Regions from separate parts of the Massilia sp. BHUDP2 genome, predicted to be linked through region 1. Evidence: predicted binding sites of a transcription regulator. Region 1 holds the regulator's gene; each other region holds the start of a gene.
What was found. Region 1 encodes LexA, which represses DNA repair genes until DNA is damaged. Its sites were predicted from a motif close to ACTGTATNNNNATACAGT; they were not measured.
Positions count from the first base shown of each region.

Region 2: a site for LexA is predicted at 1,701-1,718, ahead of ACK6C6_RS17920 (DUF4007 family protein). Genes of this name have one in related genera too.
Region 3: a site for LexA is predicted at 1,916-1,933, ahead of recA (recombinase RecA). Genes of this name have one in related genera too.

Region 1 is NZ_JBJUVW010000001.1:1,144,023-1,148,223, reverse strand. Features, by position in the region: gene rplI (50S ribosomal protein L9) at 19-471, opposite strand; gene rpsR (30S ribosomal protein S18) at 509-799, opposite strand; gene priB (primosomal replication protein N) at 842-1,132, opposite strand; gene rpsF (30S ribosomal protein S6) at 1,161-1,547, opposite strand; gene lexA (transcriptional repressor LexA) at 1,821-2,453, shown strand; gene ACK6C6_RS05035 (tetratricopeptide repeat protein) at 2,490-3,224, opposite strand; gene ACK6C6_RS05030 (cystathionine gamma-synthase family protein) at 3,324-4,201, opposite strand, start outside.
Region 2 is NZ_JBJUVW010000003.1:254,584-258,784, reverse strand. Features, by position in the region: gene ACK6C6_RS17925 (protein kinase domain-containing protein) at 1-300, opposite strand, end outside; gene ACK6C6_RS17920 (DUF4007 family protein) at 1,819-2,739, shown strand; gene ACK6C6_RS17915 (ATP-binding protein) at 2,732-4,201, shown strand, end outside.
Region 3 is NZ_JBJUVW010000001.1:167,992-172,192, forward strand. Features, by position in the region: gene ACK6C6_RS00760 (sensor histidine kinase) at 1-1,102, opposite strand, end outside; gene ACK6C6_RS00765 (response regulator) at 1,099-1,800, opposite strand; gene recA (recombinase RecA) at 2,040-3,122, shown strand; gene recX (recombination regulator RecX) at 3,145-3,603, shown strand; gene ACK6C6_RS00780 (DUF2889 domain-containing protein) at 4,103-4,201, shown strand, end outside.

The DNA.
Region 1 (4,201 bases):
CATTTATACAACAGCAGCTTAAGCAGCTTCGCCGACGACAGCGATGGTGATTTCCGAGACGACGTCGGTGTGCAGCGCGACGGCGACCGGGAATTCGCCGGTGGTCTTCAGCGGACCGGTCGGCATGCGAACCTGCGACTTCTCGACCGGGAAACCTTGCTTGCTCAGGGCTTCGGCGATGTCGAAGTTGGTGACCGAACCGAACAGACGGCCGTCCACGCCCGCCTTCTGGGCGATGGTGACGGTCATGCCGCTCAGCTTGTCGCCTTGCGCCTGGGCAGCCGACAGCTTCTCAGCTGCTGCTTTTTCCAGTTCGGCGCGCTTGGTTTCGAACTCGGCCACGGCGGCCTGGGTAGCGCGGCGTGCCATTTTTTGCGGGATCAGGAAGTTACGTGCGTAACCGTCCTTGACTTTGACGACGTCGCCCAGGTTACCGACGTTGACGACTTTTTCGAGCAGAATAACTTGCATATTTTTTCTCCAGGATATCTAGCTGACGTGCCGCGATTTAAGCGTTGTGCAGGTCGGTGTACGGCAGCAGCGCGAGGTAGCGTGCGCGCTTGATGGCGGTGTCGACCTGGCGCTGGTAGTGCGCCTTGGTACCGGTCAGACGTGCCGGCATGATCTTGCCGTTTTCCTGGACGAAGTCCTTCAGGGTGTCGACGTCCTTGTAGTCCACCTGTTCCACGCCTGCGGCGGTGAAGCGGCAGAACTTCTTGCGCTTGAACAGCGGGTTCTGCTGCTTGCGCTTCATTTTTTCTTTAGCTTTGTTTTTGTCGAACTTTTTACCGAATGCCATGTTGAGGCTCCTGTATCTGTAATCTAAATAGGCCGAGTACTGTTACGCGGCACTGAAATCAATGATGTGAAACACCAAGGCTTTGCTGTTGCGGTTTTTCCTTGCGAGGAATCCTTCGAAGCGGTAGGCGGCGCCGAGTTCGGCGCTTTCCAGCCTGCCTGAAATCTCGCCCGCGCCGAGCGCAGGGATTTCAAACGCGACCTGCCTTGCCACTCCGGCCTCGACCTGCTGCGAATCGTGCATCAGGATCGCACCCACGATGGGGACGCCGGCCGGGGTGAAACGCAGTACGTCTCGCTCCGCGATGGTCGCGATGAGCTGGAACCGGTTCACTGCGTTCTACGAATTCCCGAGAAAAAACTTAGGCAGCGGCGGCCGGAGCAGCGGCTGCTGCTTCTGCGCGGTGGCTCTTGGCTGCGTCTTCGCGCTGGACCGACTTCATCATCGGCGACGGTGCGGTTTCGGCCTTCTTCATCTTGACGGTCAGGTGACGCAGGACGGCATCGTTGAACTTGAATGCGGTTTCCAGCTCGACCAGGGTCTCGTTGTCGCACTCGATGTTCATGCAGATGTAGTGAGCCTTCGGCAGCTTCTGGATCTGGTAAGCCATCTGGCGACGGCCCCAGTCTTCCACGCGATGGATGTTACCGCCGCGGCTGGTCACCGTGGTCTTGTAACGCTCGATCATCGCCGGAACTTGTTCGCTCTGGTCCGGGTGGACGATAAAAACGATTTCATAATGACGCATGCAACACTCCTTGAGGACGTTTAAACAAATGCCCACCTCGGCGTCAAGACGAGTGTGGGAAGGGAAAGCCTTCGATTATAGCCTGAAAAACCGGTGAATGGGAACCCATGGCATGGCCCAGCCCGGCCGATGGCGGCGAAAAGCGGGCATCGGCGCCACGAATGCGGACGCACTGCACAAATTTTTTACAGTTTTCCTGTGTTTGCCCTTGCGCATATCAGAATACTGTACAAAAATACAGTCTGCTCTTACAACTAATGCCGTAAAACACCCATGCTCAAGCTCACTGCAAGGCAAGAACAGATCCTTAACCTGATCAAGGAAGCGATCGAAAACACCGGCTTCCCGCCGACCCGCGCCGAAATCGCGGCCGAGCTGGGTTTCAAATCGGCCAATGCGGCCGAAGAACACCTGCAGGCCCTGGCGCGCAAGGGCGCCATCGAGATTTCCCCGGGCACCTCGCGCGGCATCCGCCTGGTCGGCGCCTCCGTCGAACAGGTCCCGATGGTGCCTGCGGCCCTCATGATGTCGCTGCCGCTGGTCGGCCGCGTGGCCGCCGGTTCGCCGATCCTGGCCCAGGAACACGTCGAAGCCACCTACTCCGTCGATGCCGCCATGTTCTCGGCGCGCCCCGACTTCCTGCTGAAGGTCAAGGGCTGGTCGATGCGCGATGCCGGCATCTGCGACGGCGACTTCCTGGCCGTCAAGAAGATCGACAGTGCCAAGAACGGCCAGATCGTGGTGGCCCGCCTCGGCGAAGAAGTCACGGTCAAGCGCTACCGCAAGACCGGCAACCTGGTCGAACTGCTGCCGGAGAATCCGGACTTCAAGGTGATCCAGGTGAACCCGGAAGACGAGTTCGCTTTGGAAGGCCTGGCCGTCGGCCTGATGCGCAGCTGGCACTAAGCCTGCGCCCACCAAGCCGCCGGCTTGCCCGGCGGCTTATTGAATCTTCTTGTCCGCCCAGTGGGAATCCTTCTTGGCGGATTTCACCATCTGGTTGTGCTCGGTCACATAGGCATCGGTCGCCGAGCGCCATGCGGCGTAGTCCGCCAGCACCAGCTTCGAACCCACCTTCGCTTCCTCGGTCAGGTTTTCCTGCAGCTGGGCCAGGTAGGCATTCGATTTCTCCATCTCCTCCTTGTTCATCAGCTTCTGGATGTCGCTCGGGACGCGCTTGGTCAGCGGCAGCGACGCGTTCAGGTTGGTGACGTACTTGTTGTAGCACTCCTGCCACGTCTGCACGGCCGCGCTGATGCGGTCGATGTCGGCATTGACCTTCGACATCGCGGGAATGCGCGGCGCGGTGCAGCGGAACTCGCCCGACTTCAGGTCTTCGCCGTCGTAGCCCTTGATCCAGTAATCGATGTCCTTGCGGCGCTTGACGCGCTGCTCGATCAGTTCGAGCGAGGCGATCGCGACCTTGTTGCCCTTGGCGGCGGACTTCTTGAACAGATCGACGGCCCTGGCTTCGTCGACCTCCCCTGCTTCGCCATAGAAATACATCTGGCCCAGCGCCTGCTGCGCGGCCGGATTACCGGCATTGGCCAGCTTGGTGTAGATCTTCATCGCGCCCGCGTAGTCCTTCTTCTCGAACAGGGCATTGGCGTCTTCCAGCTCGCCGGCAAAGGCGGCGCCGCACAGCAGCAGGGATGCAAGGAACAGCGTGGTCTTCATGGGCGGATCGGTGTGATGAAAAGAAATCCCATGATAGCGGCAATCCGGCGCCGGGCTCAACCGCTGAAACAAAAACGGCAGCCTCGGCTGCCGTTTCGCTCACGCGTCGAGCGCCTGGCGGAAGTCCGCCAGCAGGTCCTCGGTATCCTCGATGCCCACCGAGACGCGGATCAGGGACTCGGCGATGCCCATGCTGGCGCGCCGCTCCGCGCCCATCTCGAAGAAGATCGTGTGCGCCACCGGGATCACCAGGGTGCGGGTATCGCCCAGGTTGCTGGCCGGGATACCGAGCTTCAGGCGGTTCAGGTAGTCGAAGGGGTCGATACTATCAACCAGCTCGAAGCTCATCAGCGAGCCGCCGGCGTGGAACAGCTCTTTCGTGATGCCGTTCTGCGGATGCGAGGCCAGTCCCGGGTAGTGGACGGCCGCCACGCGCTCATCAAGCTCCAGCATCTGCGCCAGCGCCAGCGCATTCGCGCTGGTGCGTTCCATGCGCAGCGCCAGCGTCTCGGCGCCCACCGCGATGTGGTGCGCCGCTTCGGGCCCGAGGGCCGCGCCGAAGTCGCGCAGGGCCTTGGCGCGCAGCTGGGCCAGGCCCTGGGCAGCTAGCGGCTGCTTGCGGAAGTTGGCCGCGATGTGCGGGTAGGCGCTCCAGTCGAACAGGCCGGTATCGGTCAGGGCGCCGCCCAGCGCGATGCCGTGGCCGCCGATCGACTTGGTCAGCGAATTGACCACCAGACCCGCCCCCACCGCCTTCGGGCGGAACAGCCAGGGCGTGGTCATGGTGTTGTCGACCACGTACAGGATGCCGCGCTCGCGGCACAGCTGGCCGATGCGCGCCAGGTCCGCCACCTGGGTGCGCGGGTTGGCGATGGTCTCGACGAACACCATGCGGGTATCGGGCCGGAGCACCGCTTCCACGTTGGCGACCTCGGTGGCATCGACGAAGTCCACCGCCACGCCCTGGGCTGCCACCG
Region 2 (4,201 bases), on a different contig from region 1:
GTTGACGATATGCGGGCTATCGATGACGGCGCTGCCGCGGCGCCACTTTGGTTCTTGCACGGTGATCGCGCCAAACCAGTCCTTAAGCTCGACAACCGCGATAAACGACCTGGTGACGACGATTGCGTCGCACTCGACATACGAAGCTTTTGACGTATCGTACAGCTCGATATTGGGGTAAATAACAATGTCAGTCGTCTTCGGCAAAGCGTGCTCGAGGAACTCGAACACTTTCCGCTCGGTGTCGTGCTGACAGTGGCTGAAATCTTGGATCACGAGGATGGCTCCGTTACCGCTCATTGGCGCCGCGTGCTAGCGAAACCGCTTGCATTGGGCTGGGCATGGATGAGTTTAGGAACAACGTTTTTAAAGGTTTAAGAAGAGAACTGTTGCTGCGTCGGACCGCCGCGACGTTCGCAAACGCATATGTCTCACGTGCTTCGTCGGAATGATTCGTTACTGGCATGACGCGCTGAACAAATCGCTGAGCTGTTGTTGCTGATGAGTGAGTGCATTTAGTCGCGCATTGTTGTGCAGGAAGCCGACGCGGCGGGGTAGGGCAGCGTGCAAGCAATGTTGATTTGCTCGTCGGCGATGAGGCGAGGGCACACTGCCCATCAGCGCGAAAGAGGCGATTACGGTGCAAGCTATTGATCCGCCCGCTTGTAAGCTGATCAATGGAGGGGAGGCTGTCGCGATCGACCCCATTCCCAAACGCCCTCTTCATCTGATAAGAACCTTGATTGTTAAAACAGCAATTTTTTTGAGGCGTGGGAGATGTCAAGACGGCACCGCTGCTTACCGAGGTGCGGATGTCGTTCCCGTGTGACTCAATCCTTTACAATTAGCAATATTACGATAAATCATTAACAGACTGAAAGCCCGATTGCCCAATTTTTTTACCGATTGAACAAAATGCAACAAATACTTTGAGATGGGGTATATGGCGTTTAGACGGTTAGTGATCGAGTACGTAATCAAATTTAAGTCGGTGATTTTTGGATAGATTTGCGGCGTATGCGGCCTCACATATTTTTATTTGACAATCGTACGTACGCTGTTGGGATGCGATAAAAAAATAGGGAATCCGAATGGAGATGCGATGAGTGGAAGGATGTTTAAGGCAGAGATATCAAGTAGTGGGGGGAAAGTCGTAGTGGCTGTTACGGCGCCCAATGACGCAACGGCTTTTAGTCGCTCATTTCACGCAATCTGTGATGCCGAACGTTGGCTCGCTAGACTGGCACGGGCTGGTCTACAAAAACGTGAATGTGTCTACTTACTTGAGAAAAGTATTTTGCCATTTGAACTAGGGCCACTTGGGCCAATTCAAATTCTGGACAAAAGGACGTCTAGACGTTTCCAATTGCCGGAGCTATTTTATTGAGCGTCAAATTTGCGGGTTTATCAGCGTAGTATGCCTCGCATACGATAGCTATTTCACAAAGATTAAAATTTACCAATATTGGTATGGTGACATTCGTGGGCATTGGTTGTGACTTTGCAACGTCGCTGGTGGAAGAAATCTCTGAAACACAAGTATTGAGAGGCAAGTAGGCGATAAGCTGCTCCCACACGGCGGGATGACTATCGTACAATATGATGAGGCAAAGCAACGTTGTAGGCATTCCAAGCTAGGCCACCTCAGCTATGGATTCCTACTGTCCGTCGACTCTACAACCCCGCGGTCACCCAAATTGACTGTAAATAAACACAGGTAGCTACGGACGAGCTACAATCTAGACAACGCGACTGGTGGTTGTCACCAGTCCGCACAGTGAGCAACTGGAGAGCGTCTCCAGTTGAATGATCCGAACCATGGCATATAACGAACCGCAAATTGAAGCCCATTTTTCCGGGCACGAGACCTTTCCTCTTCGGCAGATGTGGCTGAAAAAGGCTTTTGACCGTGCTGACACCCGTTGGGTTGTCTCCAAGGAAACTTTTTCCGATGACAACGCCATTGCGACGTTTGGCGTCGGTCGAAACATGGTGTCGTCAATCAAACATTGGGCACTCGCATGCGAAATTATGCGCGAAGATGCTTCGAAGAAAAACTTCATCATCAACGATGTGGCTCGGAAAATCTACGTTGATGGCGGCTATGACCCTTATTCGCAATATCCGACCACGGCGTGGTTTGCCCATTGGTGTTTGGCAGGGCGCGGCACGCGTTCTACCACTTGGTTTTGGCTGTTTAACGTCTTAAATGCACAGACGTTTACGCGCGACGAGGTGATGCCGTCGTTGGCAAAGTTCGCGCAGTCGATCTCGGCTGGAAAAAAGCTTTCCCAAGCAACGCTCGCTCGCGACCTTGAAACCTGCGTACGCGGTTATGCGCCGCGTTCTGCATCGAGTTCCGTCGAAGAGGCAGCCGAGCCAATGCTGGCAGAACTCGGTCTCATCCAAGAAGAGCGTAAAGGCGTGTATTCGTTCCGCCGCGGTCCGAAATCGTCGCTCACCGATGCATTCTTCGCCTGGGCTCTCGTGGATTTTTGGGATCGCTATCACCCCGGCGAAACCTCGTTGACCTTTGAGTCCATTGCTTATGGACTGGGGTCACCTGGAAGGGTGTTTAAATTAGATGAAGAGTCGACCGCAGAACGCCTTTTTGCACTGTCGAGTCTGACTGAGGGTAAGTTGAAGTGGTCTGATACTTCGGGACTGCGTCAGATCTACCGCGGCGAACTCGATGTCGGCAATTTCAAGCGGGCCATGATGGAGAAGTCGTATGAATAAGGCGGCGGAAATACAAATGGGCCAAGCGGTGCAGATCGCCCGTCATTATCGCCGCTCTGTCCGCATCGATGCGGATATTGGACGTGCGGAGGCCCTCGACGGTTATGTGTTGACCGACACCGCTTGTAACGCGCTGTCGATTATGTGCCGGCAGGTCAATGGTTCTAAAGATCGCGCGTTCACCTGGACTGGACCGTACGGCAGCGGTAAGTCGTCCTTAGCCGTGGTCCTAGCATCTGCGTTATCGACCGATAGTGAGGTATGTGCACGCGCTACCGACATTCTCGCCAATAAAGTACAGGGATTTGCAAAGGCTTTTCCAGTCTCGTCTAAAGGATGGCTCGTTCTTCCCGTCGTCGGTAAACGCGGCAGCATTGCCGTTGAGGTCGCGAAAGGCTTGGACAAGGCACTTCCTCGTTCCAAGGCCCACGATGCGAGCCAAGTGACGACGGACCTCGTGGCTATCGCTGAAGGAGCGCGTTTTGATGGCGTGCTCCTGCTCGTGGATGAGATGGGCAAATTCTTGGAAGCGGCCGCAGTCGGTGGCGAGGACATCCATTTCTTCCAGGACCTCGCAGAGAAGGCGGGGCACTGCAAAGGCAAGCTCGTCATTGTCGGCTTATTGCACCAGTCGTTCCGTCAGTACGCTTCGCGTTTGGGCATTGAAGCGCGCGAGGAGTGGGCGAAAATCCAGGGGCGGTACGGGGACATTTCGTTCGTTGCCACCGGTGACGAGGTGGTCCAGCTGATCGGTAACGCAATCGAGTGCGACATCAAGCATCCACAGAGCGTTGATACCGCTCGCACCATCGGGGCAGCGATTGCGAATCGCCGCCCCAGTGTTGGTGAGAGCATGGCGGAGCTGCTCGACCAATGTTGGCCGCTGCATCCGATTACGGCTGCTCTGCTCGGCCCCGCATCTCGTCGCCAATTTGGCCAAAATGAGCGCAGTGTATTCGGCTTCCTGTCCTCGCTTGAACCACATGGTTTCCAAGATTTCCTGCAGGCCTGGGATGGGCAGGCTGCCTACGGGCCGGATCGATATTGGGATTATCTGCGAGCCAATCTCGAGCAAGCAATTTTAGCGTCGCCGGATGGCCATCGCTGGGCGCAGGCCGTGGAGTCGGTTGAGCGCGCTGAGGCGAAGGGGGCCGACGCTGTTGAGCTGGCGCTGGCTAAGGTGCTCGCTTTGGTCGATATCTTCCGTGGCACGTCCGGTTTGTTAGCAACCGATGATGTACTGCGCACCGCTATCCCAGGCACGCCCGAGAAAAAAGTACTCGCAGCACTTGAAAAGCTGAGCCATTGGCGGGTTGCGGTATTTAGAAAGCACATCTCGTCGTGGACGGTGTTCGAAGGCAGCGACTTCGATATCGATCAAGCCGTGGCGAAGGCGCGCGCGACCTTCGCTGGCGTCGACACTGCGACTCTCACTGGGATGGCAAATCTGCATCCAGTCGTC
Region 3 (4,201 bases), 980 kb from region 1:
GGGCCAGCTGGGCCAGGTCGATTTCCTCGAAAGCGAGGCCGGCATGCGGCTGGTTCTCGGCGCGGGCCAGGGCCAGCAGCTGGTTGACCAGGCGCGTGGCCGATTCCGAGCTCTTGGCCAGCTGCTCGAGCGAGCGGTGGATCTCGCCCGGGTCGACCTGGCGCAGCGCCAGCTCCGACTGCATGCGCATGCCGGCCAGCGGGGTCTTCATCTGGTGCGCGGCGTCGGCGATGAAGCGCTTCTGCATCTCGACGGTCTGGGCCAGGCGCTCGAGCATGTCGTTGAAGGAGCCGACCAGCGGCGAGATCTCTTCCGGCACCTGGCGCGGGTCGATCGGCGACAGGTCGTCCTGCGGGCGCGCGCGGATGCGCTCCTGCAGCTCGGCCAGCGGGGACAGGCCGCGCGACAGCGCGAACCAGACCAGCGCCAGGATCACCGGCAGGATGATGAACTGGGGCAGGATCACGCCCTTGATGATCTCGTTGGCCAGGTGGGCGCGCTTGTCGAGGGTTTCTGCGACCTGCACCAGGGCCAGGCTGGGGGGCGTGCCCGTTGGACGCGCGCGCAGCGGATCGAGGTTGACCCAGGAATAGGCGACGCGTACCGGCGTGCCGTGGATGTTGTCATTGCGGAAGAGCACGGCGCCGCCGTGGGCGCCTTCCTCGAGCATGCCCTTGCGCGGGCGCGGCAGGTCGCGGTCGCCGTCGAGGTGGGCGCCGTCCGGCCCGCTGATCTGGAAGTAGACGCTGTCGACGTCGTCGGCGCGCAGCACGTCGGTCGCGCTGCCGGGCAGCTGCACCTCGGGCCGGCCGGCCACCGTGCGGATCTGCTGCGACAGCACGGTGACGCGGTCTTCCAGCGCGTCGTCGAAAGGCTGGTTGGCGATCGACTTGGCCACCAGGTAGGTAATCGCGATGCTCATCGGCCACAGCAGCAGCAGCGGGGCCAGCATCCAGTCGAGGATCTCGCCGAACAGCGAATGGCGGATGTTCTCGTCGGGCTCGGGATTGGGCGGGACCCAAGGCCGGCGCTCGGCGGGCAGGGACGCGTCCTGCCCCGCGCCCGGAGGCGTGTCGGCAAGCCCGGCGTCGCGCTCGTTCACTTGTTCTCTGGAGCCGTCGCGCGCGGGACGTCGGAGTATTTTTCGAGGCAGTAGCCGAGGCCGCGCACGGTGGCGATGCGCACGCCGCCGACCTCGATTTTCTTGCGCAGGCGGTGCACGTAGACCTCGATGGCGTTGTTCGAGACTTCCTCGCCCCATTCGCACAGGTGGTCGACCAGCTGCTCCTTCGAGACCAGGCGCCCGGTGCGCGCCAGCAGCACTTCCAGCAGGCCGAGCTCGCGCGCCGACAGGTCGAGCATCTGGTCGTTGATGTAGGCGCTGCGGCCGACCTGGTCGTACACCAGCGGGCCGTGGCGGACCACGGCCGGGCCGCCGCCGGCGCCGCGGCGGGTGAGGGCGCGCACCCGCGCCTCCAGCTCGGACAGGGCGAAAGGCTTGGCCATGTAGTCGTCGGCGCCGAGGTCGAGGCCCTCGACGCGCTGCTCGACCGAGTCGGCGGCGGTGAGGATCAGTACCGGCAGCAGCGAGGAACGCGCGCGCAGGCGGCGCAGCACTTCCAGGCCGGACAGCTTGGGCAGGCCAAGGTCGAGGATCAGGAGGTCGAACTCCTGGGTGGACAGGGCCGTATCGGCATCCTGGCCGTTCTTGACGCAATCGATGGCATAGCCGGACTGGCGCAGGGAACGTGTTAGCCCATCGGCAAGTACGCTATCATCTTCGGCGAGCAGAATTCGCATGGGACCACCTTCGGTATTTCGTTAGACCTTTGACAGGCCCTATTGTGTTTGATTTATCGCAACAATGCGAGTCTTACAGACAGCAACACCGCGACTTTTTTCGCTTGCCTAAACCACTGGATTTATATACAGTAGTGGCTTGATTCCGCTTGTTCAAACCACTGAGTTTTTATACAGTAGTGACCTTGATTTGCGTGGTAGCGCCCCTACCTTGCCTACTCCACAGCTGAAAGTACACCATGGACGACAAAAAAACCGCAGTAAACGCCGCTGAAAAGGGCAAGGCGCTGGCCGCCGCCCTGGCGCAAATTGAAAAGCAGTTCGGCAAGGGCTCGGTCATGCGCATGGACACCAGCGCACCGGTCGAGGAAGTCCAGACTGTTTCTACCGGCTCGCTGGGCCTGGACATCGCGCTGGGCGTCGGTGGCCTGCCGCGCGGCCGTATCGTCGAGATCTACGGTCCGGAATCGTCGGGTAAAACCACCCTGACGCTGCAGACCATCGCCCAGATGCAGAAACTGGGCGGCACCTGCGCCTTCATCGACGCCGAGCACGCGCTTGACGTGACCTATGCGCAAAAACTGGGCATCAACCTGGGCGACCTGCTGATCTCGCAGCCGGACACCGGCGAGCAAGCCCTCGAAATCACCGACGCGCTGGTGCGTTCGGGCTCGGTCGACCTCGTGGTCATCGACTCGGTGGCGGCACTGACCCCGCGCGCCGAAATCGAAGGCGACATGGGCGACTCGCTGCCGGGCCTGCAGGCGCGACTGATGTCGCAGGCGCTGCGCAAGCTGACCGGCTCGATCAACCGTACCAATACCCTGGTCATCTTCATCAACCAGATCCGTATGAAGATCGGCGTGATGTTCGGCAGCCCGGAAACCACCACCGGCGGTAACGCGCTGAAGTTCTACGCCTCGGTGCGCATGGACATCCGCCGTACCGGCTCGATCAAGTCGGGCGACGAAGTGATCGGTAACGAAACCAAGGTCAAGGTCGTCAAGAACAAGATCGCGCCGCCGTTCAAGGAAGCCCACTTCGACATCCTGTACGGAGAAGGCACCTCGCGCGAAGGCGAAATCCTGGATCTGGGCGCCGACAACAAGATCGTCGAGAAGTCGGGTTCGTGGTACAGCTATAACGGTGAACGCATCGGCCAGGGCAAGGACAACGCCCGTCAGTTCCTGAAAGAGCGTCCGGCACTGGCACGCGAAATCGAGAACAAGGTCCGTGCTGCGCTGGGCGTGCGCGAGCTGCCGCCGGTCCTGGCTGCTGTCGAAGACAGCGGCAAGGACAAGCTGAAGGCAGTCGGCGAGTAATCGCCGGGCTTGTAGAGTGCCTATGCCTGCACCCCAGCTGAGCTTGAAAGCGCGCGCGCTTCGCTACTTGTCGATGCGCGAGCACAGCCGGCTCGAGCTGGGGCGCAAGCTGGCCCGTTATGCCGAGGAGGGCGATGACGTGGAAGCCCTCCTGGATTTCCTTGAGAAGAACAATTGGCTGTCGCAGGAGCGTTTTGCCGAATCCCTGATCCACAGGAAGGCAAGCCGCTTCGGCAATAGCCGCGTGATGGCCGAGCTGCAAAGCCACGGCGTCAACGGTGAAGCGCTGGATGAGATCAAGGCCGCGCTCGCCGACAGCGAAACCGCACGCGCCGCCGAAGTCTGGCGGCGCAAGTTCGGCACCGTCGCCGCCGATGCGGCTGAGCGTGCCAAGCAGATGCGTTTCATGCTGCAGCGTGGTTTCTCCCAACGCGCTGCACGGATCGCAATGCAGGGCGCTCCCGACGACGACGAGCTGTAAACAGGCTGGAGTTCGAGCCTGTTGCCCTGACGAGCCGGCCTGGCCCCAGGCTTGCTCTGACGATATGCCAGGCGTGGCCGCAGGCCTGATGTATCACCCTTCGATTCTTGCGCTCCCTATATAGAGAAGCATGGCTCCGGCGCCAGCGTGGAGCGTCATCCCCGATATGCCCAGGCATATTCCTCAACGGACGATGGCGCTGCACGCTGGCGCTGTGCGTTTACGGAGCGACTGCGGCGTGCCGCTGTCGAGATTGGTCTTGCCAACCCGACAGACCCGTCCAGCCAAAGCAATATTGACGGCTCAGCAAGAAACCCGTCCGATCTTGCCTGCAGTGCAGCAAAAAGGCCGCTGTTGCAGTGCAACCGCCAACGCCGTGTGCTAAACTTTCACGGTTTAAGCAGCGCCGCATGAGCGGTTGTTGTCGTAGAAGCTACGGCAACGTGCATGAAGCACACTGGCTGCACCACTAACCGCCGCGTAAGCGGCATTGGTTTTTATGCCCCTGTCTCCTCCCGTATCGCGCTCGCTCCGGCATACGCGCGCCATCACCGTCGAAGCCTATGCGCGCGACGATGGCCTGTGGGATCTGGACGCC